DNA from 2 places in the Exiguobacterium sp. s35 genome. Region 2 is predicted to be linked to the other one. Evidence: riboswitches for the same ligand, from Rfam matches in the RefSeq annotation. Region 2 holds a riboswitch; the other holds the start of a gene.
What was found. A riboswitch is a leader RNA that binds a small molecule or an ion and turns the genes downstream of it on or off. The one in region 2 is predicted to bind thiamine pyrophosphate.
Positions count from the first base shown of each region.

Region 1: linked by a shared signal. The riboswitch ahead of thiT (energy-coupled thiamine transporter ThiT) and the one ahead of tenA (thiaminase II) in region 2 are both predicted to bind thiamine pyrophosphate.

Region 1 is NZ_JACSKI010000001.1:438,310-441,915, forward strand. Features, by position in the region: gene pknB (Stk1 family PASTA domain-containing Ser/Thr kinase) at 1-432, shown strand, start outside; gene rsgA (ribosome small subunit-dependent GTPase A) at 476-1,363, shown strand; gene rpe (ribulose-phosphate 3-epimerase) at 1,367-2,023, shown strand; TPP riboswitch at 2,044-2,144, shown strand; gene thiT (energy-coupled thiamine transporter ThiT) at 2,218-2,793, shown strand; gene KNO75_RS02250 (thiamine diphosphokinase) at 2,790-3,377, shown strand; gene rpmB (50S ribosomal protein L28) at 3,435-3,606, opposite strand, start outside.
Region 2 is NZ_JACSKI010000001.1:1,999,628-2,003,233, reverse strand. Features, by position in the region: gene KNO75_RS10155 (pentapeptide repeat-containing protein) at 1-121, shown strand, start outside; gene KNO75_RS10150 (aminoglycoside 6-adenylyltransferase) at 118-945, shown strand; gene KNO75_RS10145 (hypothetical protein) at 996-1,148, shown strand; TPP riboswitch at 1,244-1,348, shown strand; gene tenA (thiaminase II) at 1,437-2,111, shown strand; gene thiM (hydroxyethylthiazole kinase) at 2,108-2,899, shown strand; gene thiD (bifunctional hydroxymethylpyrimidine kinase/phosphomethylpyrimidine kinase) at 2,896-3,606, shown strand, end outside.

The sequences.
Region 1 (3,606 bases), 1.6 Mb from region 2:
GAAGCATCTATTTATGCTGAACAGAACAAATTGAAAATCGTGAAGAAGGATGAATTTTCGACAAGTGTTCCAAAAGGTCAAATCATCCGTCAACTTCCGACAGCCGGGACGGCAGTCGACCCGGGAACGGAGCTCACGGTGATTGTATCGGAAGGCGTCGAACCGACCGATATCTCGATTGAACGTGAAGTGAGTGTTGAAGTCGAGCAACCGGATAAGGATAAGAAGCCGAAAGCGGTCGAAGTCGTCATTCGTACGGTTGACGCACGTGGTGAAATTGAGGTACTTCGTGATCAAATCACAGAGACGACAACGTACTCGTACACGCTAGTCATTGCCCCTGACGAAGTCGGGACAGCAACGATTGAAGTTGATGGTGAGATTGTTCGAACGGATTCAGTCACATATGCGCAAGCCGAAGAGGCACAATAAAGAGGTGACGGTGTCGTCACCTCTTTTTTAAAAGGAGGTAGTCATAATGAAAGGAACAATCATTCGTCTTCAAGGCGGGTTTTATGATGTGATGACCGAGGCGAATCAAGAGATTCGTTGTCGGGCAAGGGGGAATTTTCGAAAACGCAATATCTCACCTGTCGTCGGCGACGATGTGGTGATTCAAGATCAAGAAGATGGGACCGGCTATATTCTTGAAGTGGAAGAGCGCCAAAACCATCTCGTTCGGCCACCGATTGCGAATATTGATCAAGCGTTCCTCCTCTTTTCAGTTAAGGAACCAGCGTTTTCCTATCATTTGCTTGACCGTTTTCTCATTCTCATTGAATCGAAGCAAATTCATCCAATCATCGTATTGACGAAGATGGACTTGCTCGATGAAGGTGAAGTCGAACCGATTCAAGTGGCGATTGCTCGCTATCGGGCGATTGGGTATGACGTGATCGAAACGTCGACGGAGCATGGGCACGGTGTTGATGAAGTGCGCAGTCTATTCAAGGGAAAAACGAGCGTCTTCGCCGGTCAGACCGGTGTCGGGAAAAGTTCGTTACTCAATGCAGTCGCGCCAGAACTCGAGTTGGCGACAGGTGCAATCTCGAAATCGCTCGGACGAGGAAAACATACGACACGTCACGTGACGTTAATCCAATTGGCGGATGGTCTCGTTGCCGATACACCTGGTTTTTCAAGTCTAGAGTTTCCTCAGGAACTTGAGACAGATGAGCTCAGATGGTGCTTCCCCGAATTCGTGGAACGCCATGACGATTGTAAGTTCCGGGGATGTGTCCACGTTAATGAACCAGGATGTGCCATCAAACAAGCGGTTGAAAATGGCGAAATTGCTTCAACAAGGTACGAAAATTATGTTACCTTTATGGAGGAGTTAAACGATCGAAAACGGAGGTATTGACAGATGATTAAAATTGCACCATCTATTTTAGCTGCCGATTTTGCCAACTTGGAAGCTGAAGTAAAAGCCGTTCAAGAAGCAGGGGCTGACTATATCCATTTTGACGTGATGGACGGGCAATTCGTACCAAACATCTCGATTGGTCTACCTGTTCTCGCGAGCTTGCGTAAAAAATCAGACATGGTACTCGATGTACATTTGATGATTGACCAACCAGAACGCTACGTTGAAGATTTCGTGAAAGCCGGTGCGGACATCGTAACCGTACACGTGGAAGCGACGAATCATTTGCATCGTGTCTTACAGCAAATCAAAGCGGCAGGTGCGAAATGTGGGGTCGTCTTAAACCCACATACACCACTTTCGACGATTGAACACGTACTCACGGACGTTGATATGGTGTTGCTCATGACGGTCAACCCAGGATTCGGGGGTCAGGCGTTTATTGAATCGGTCGTGCCAAAAATTTCAGCGCTTAGCCAACTTCGTCAAGACCATCAACTTGATTTTGAGATTGAAATCGATGGTGGTGTGAACGCAGAAACGGCAAAACGTTGCATCGATGCTGGAGCTGATGTGCTTGTGGCAGGATCAGCCATCTATAGTCAATCGGATTATAAAGAAGCCATAGATAGCATTCGTGGCGCATCTCGTGTATAATCGACGGTAGAACAACAAGATAGAGTCGCAAGGGGTGTCACATCATGTGGCTGAGAGGCATACGCTAACCCTTTGAACCTGTTCCGTTCACACGGACGTAGGGATGTGGCGAAAATGCACGTTGCGAATTCAAGCAGCATGGCGTTTACGTCATGCTGCTTTTTGTCGTTCAAACAAATAAAGGAGGAAGAAGGATGAAATCACGTTTCAAATTACAAGCGCTCATTGAAATTTCATTGTTTGCGGCGCTCGGGCTTATTTTTGATTTGCTCATTCCATATCGTTTACCACAAGGTGGGTCTATCAGTTTAGCGATGCTCCCGATCTTTGTCATGGCGTTCCGTCACGGGCTGAAGGGTGGTCTTGCGACAGGCGCGCTCGTCGGGACACTTCAACTCTTGTTCGGAGCATACATTTTCACACCTGTACAATTCTTGCTCGACTATACGGTCGCATATGGCCTCGTCGGTATGGCCGGGGTATTCGCAGGGCGAGTGAAACATGCTGCGAGTCAAGGTGCGACAAAGACGCTTGCCATCTATTTAGTGCTCGGGGCATTGCTCGGGTCGATTTTACGATACGCAGCGCACGTCATCTCGGGTATCGTCTTCTTCGCTGAATACGCAGAAGGTCCGGTCGTGGCCTACTCGCTCGGATATAACGCCACGTATATGCTCCCATCCTTTGTCATCTCGGCCATCGTGTTAGTACTTCTCTTCACGACAGCACCACGTTTCACGCGTGTGGCGACACGGGATATCCGTCAATGAACGTACTAATCGTCGCGGCGAGTCCGGCACCTATTCCGGACTTACCGCGTGATGCCGATTTTGTGATTGGTGTGGATGGTGGATATCAAAGACTGTTAGATGAAGGAGTTGTACCAGACGTCGTGGTGGGAGATTTTGATTCGTTCGATGGGACACCACCTGATCAAGCGTTACGCTATCCTTCGGAGAAAGATGTGACAGACTTAGAAATTGCATTGGAGTTAGCAAGAGAACGGGGAGCAACACGAATCGATGTGTATGGGGCTCTCGGGGGACGGATCGATATGACGTTTGCGAACGTAGGCTTACTGGAGTCCTATCCGGAGATGCACCTTCATGATGAAGGGCAAACGGTCTATCTTGTAAGAATAGGAGACTATACCATTCCGAAACGGGACGGTCACTATTTGTCTTTCATGCCATGGAAGACAGCTACGATTTCCATTAAAGATGTCAAATATCCACTTGACCATCATGACGTGACGAGCGGAGAGGCGCTGACGATCTCAAATGAATGGTCTACGGATTCTGCCCGGTTGACGGTCCATCAAGGGACCGTTCTCGTCATGATTGTCAAAAAATGAGCACAAAAAAATCCCATCGGCGAATGCCGCTGGGATTTATTCGTTCGTGTATAAGTATTATACGCGTTCAACGAGACCTGATTTAAGTGCGCGAGCTGAAACCCAAACGCGTTTCGGTTTACCGTCAACGAGAATACGAACTTTTTGTACGTTTACACCCCAAGTACGTTTTGTCTTGTTGAGTGCGTGCGAACGGTTGTTACCTGATTTAGGTGATTTACCTGTTACG
Region 2 (3,606 bases):
CGACTTTAGAGGCGCGCTCGTCGACGGGGTTGATTTTTCGAACGTAACATTGCAACAAACAAAACTAGACGCGATGCAGGCAATTCAAGTCGCGCGCTCATTGGGGGCGATTGTAGAATGAAACCAGAACAAATCATCGAGCAGTTGATTGCGTTCGCAAAAGAACGTGAACACATCCGGACGGTCGTGTTGAACGGCTCACTCGTCAATCCGAATATCCAGCCAGACGCATATCAGGATGTCGACCTTGCTTTTTATGTGGAAGATGTCCAAGCGGTTGTGGTCGATTCCTCATGGATGGACACGTTTGGGGATATTTTGATTATGCAGATGCCTGAAACGACTGACCCGAAACGACATGTGACATTCTTGGTGCAATATGTGGACGGACATCGGATCGATTTGACGATTCGGAGTGTGGATCAAGTAGAAGCCATGCTCGAAACGGACTCGCTCAGTCAAATCGTATTCGACCGAGATCATCATCCGGACGTTACGCCTTCGGACACCACATATCGCGTAACACGTCCATCTGCTGACGAGTATGCGGCTTGCTGGAATGAGTTTTGGTGGGTGTCGCTCTATGTCGTTAAAGGCATCAAACGGCATCAGGTGCTATATGCGCTCGATCACCTCGATATCATGCGGAATATGCTCCGTCAGATGATGGAATGGAATATCGGTTATGCGACGGAGTTCTCCGTGAATCTCGGGAAGTCAGGTGATGGGATGCGCGACCACTTGCCGGAAGAGTTGTGGGAGATGCTTACGGCAACATATGCTTCCGCTGAGCTGAGTGCGATTGAAGATACGCATGACCGCCTGCAATCGCTCTTCTTCTTTTGCGCGCAACGCGTCGCCGAACAAGGCGATTTCGTGTTCCGAGAAGAAGAAGCGAGACGTGTCCGTGCCGCATGTGCAACACTTCGACATTCGAACGATTAATGAGGCCGAGAGCCGGGAAACGCTCCTTATAGAGAAAGGAGCGTTTTTTCATGAACCCATATACGACATTTATTGCCCTTTTAGTCGGAAGTCTTGTCCTTTTTGTCGGTATTCGTTTAAAGAAATGGCCGATTATTTTGGTGGCGATGTTGCCTCTTGGTCTCGTCGCATTTAATATGTTCTTACTGATCACAGGACGCTAGAAACAGCTTAAATTGTTGACCGCCCAAACAGGAAAAGGTTTTCAATTGGTAAAAAGATTGATAGAATGTGGTCGAAGACGACTGAATTTCATAATGTTTGCCACTAGGGGAGTCGCGCCACGCGGCTGAGATGGACATGGTCCAGACCCTTCGAACCTGATCTAGTTCAAGCTAGCGTAGGGAAGTGGGCGAGACGAATCATATGGCTTCACCTAGATATGACTGTTCGAGACGCCGCTTCCGTTATGGGAGGCGGCGTCTTTTTATCTGTTATAAGGGGGAGTTACTATGAAATTTACAGATCACTTACGTCAGGAAGCAGACGGATTGTTTGAAGCAAGCTTCCATCATCCGTTCGTCCGTTCACTCGGGGAAGGGACGCTCGACGAGAAGAAGTTCAGACATTACGTCATGCAAGACTCTTACTATTTGAATCAGTTTTCAAAAGTACAGGCTAAAGGAGCGACGTTCGCACCAACGATGGAACTATCGAGCCGCTTTTTGACGCATGCGTTGCACACGATTGAGGCGGAACTCTCCCTTCATCGTGAGTTCTTTACGATGCTTAACGTGACAGACGTGGAACTAGCGACATTCGAGCCGGCACCGACCGCTTATGCGTATGCCCTTCATATGCAACAAGCAGGACCGACACTCGGTGATGTATTGGCGTCAATCCTTCCGTGTTATTGGGTGTATTACGAAATCGGTGAACGACTAAAAGACAAACGACCAGACCATCCGATTTATTCAGCTTGGATTGCGACGTACGGTTCGGAATGGTTCCGTGAGCTTGTGGAAGAGCAGATTGATCGGTTGGATGAATTGGCTGGACAAGCAACGGAAGAAGAACGCGTGCGTTACACAAAACTTTTCTTGAAGAGTTGTTACTACGAAGTCGCCTTCTGGGAAATGGCATGGACGCTCGAATCATGGACGTTGTCACAGGAGGTCAACCAATGAGACATGAGATTTGGAGTGAGATTCGAAAGCAGGCGCCGTTAATTCACAACATCACAAACACGGTCGTCGCCAATTTTTCGGCGAATGGACTGCTCGCCATTGGCGCCTCCCCGGTGATGGCAGACGCGATTGAGGAAGTGGCAGAGATGACGTTTGTGAGCGATGCGCTCGTACTCAACATCGGGACACTCGGTACGATGACCGAAGCGACGATGATTCGTGCAGGGCAAGCTGCAAATGAAGCGGGATGTCCGGTCGTGCTCGACCCGGTCGGTGTCGGGGCAACGTCATTTCGTCGAGATGTCGTCGAGCGTATCCTTCGTCACGTCCGCGTGTCGGTTATTCGTGGGAATGCAGGAGAAATTGCCACATTGGTCGGCGTCGATTGGGCAGCACGTGGTGTCGATGCGGGTGACGGGGCGTGTGAACCACGCCAATTGGCGCTCGGAGCGGCGAAACGCTATGGATGTGTCGTGGCGGTGACCGGAAAAGAAGATCTGGTCAGTGATGGAAGTGTCGTCATAGAAGTCCACGGCGGAACAAAACGAATGACTGAGACGACCGGTACAGGCTGTCTACTCAGTGCGGTCGTCGGAGCATGTCTAGCGGTCGAGAAGAACGCCCTAAAGGCGACGGTGACAGCCGTGTCGGGATATGCCTATTGCGGGGAGTTGGCGAGTGAACGGGCAGAAGGACCAGGAGATTTTCCGATTCACTTCTTAAATGCCCTTCATCAATTGACGCAACATACGATCCCGACGAATCGAATCGAGGTGTCGACATCATGAGACCGCAAGTATTGACGATTGCCGGATCTGACTCAGGGGGAGGCGCCGGGATTCAAGCTGATTTAAAAACGTTTCAAGAGCTCGGTGCGTTCGGGACGAGTGTGCTGACTGCGATCACGGCTCAAAACACACTTGGTGTTCATGGGATTGAAGCGATTTCCACGGAAATGATCATTGGGCAAATCGATGCGGTAACTGACGATTTTAACATTACGGCATGTAAGACGGGAATGTTGGTAGATGCGGAGCGAATTGAAGCGGTGGCAAAAGCGCTTGAACGCCATCGGTTCGAGCATGTCGTCGTCGATCCTGTCATGGTGGCTAAAGGGGGCGCTTCTTTGTTGCAGGAGAATGCAATCGAAGCACTTCGTACGAAACTGTTGCCACATGCGACGGTCGTGACCCCGAATATTCCTGAGGCAGAAGTATTGGCCGGAATTAAGATTCGGACGGAGTCCGACCGAATGAAAGCCGCTCATTCGATTCGTGGACTCGGTGTCGATGTCGTCATCATCAAAGGTGGGCATACGGAAGGTGTGGAGGCAGTCGATTTGATTGTGACTGAATCTGAAGCATTTCAAGTGAGCGCACCTCGCATAAAGACGAAAGATACACATGGAACGGGATGTACGTTCTCTGCAGCCTTGACGGCCGAATTGGCATATGGAAAGACGCTACGCCAAGCCGTCGTAGATGCGAAGCAGTTT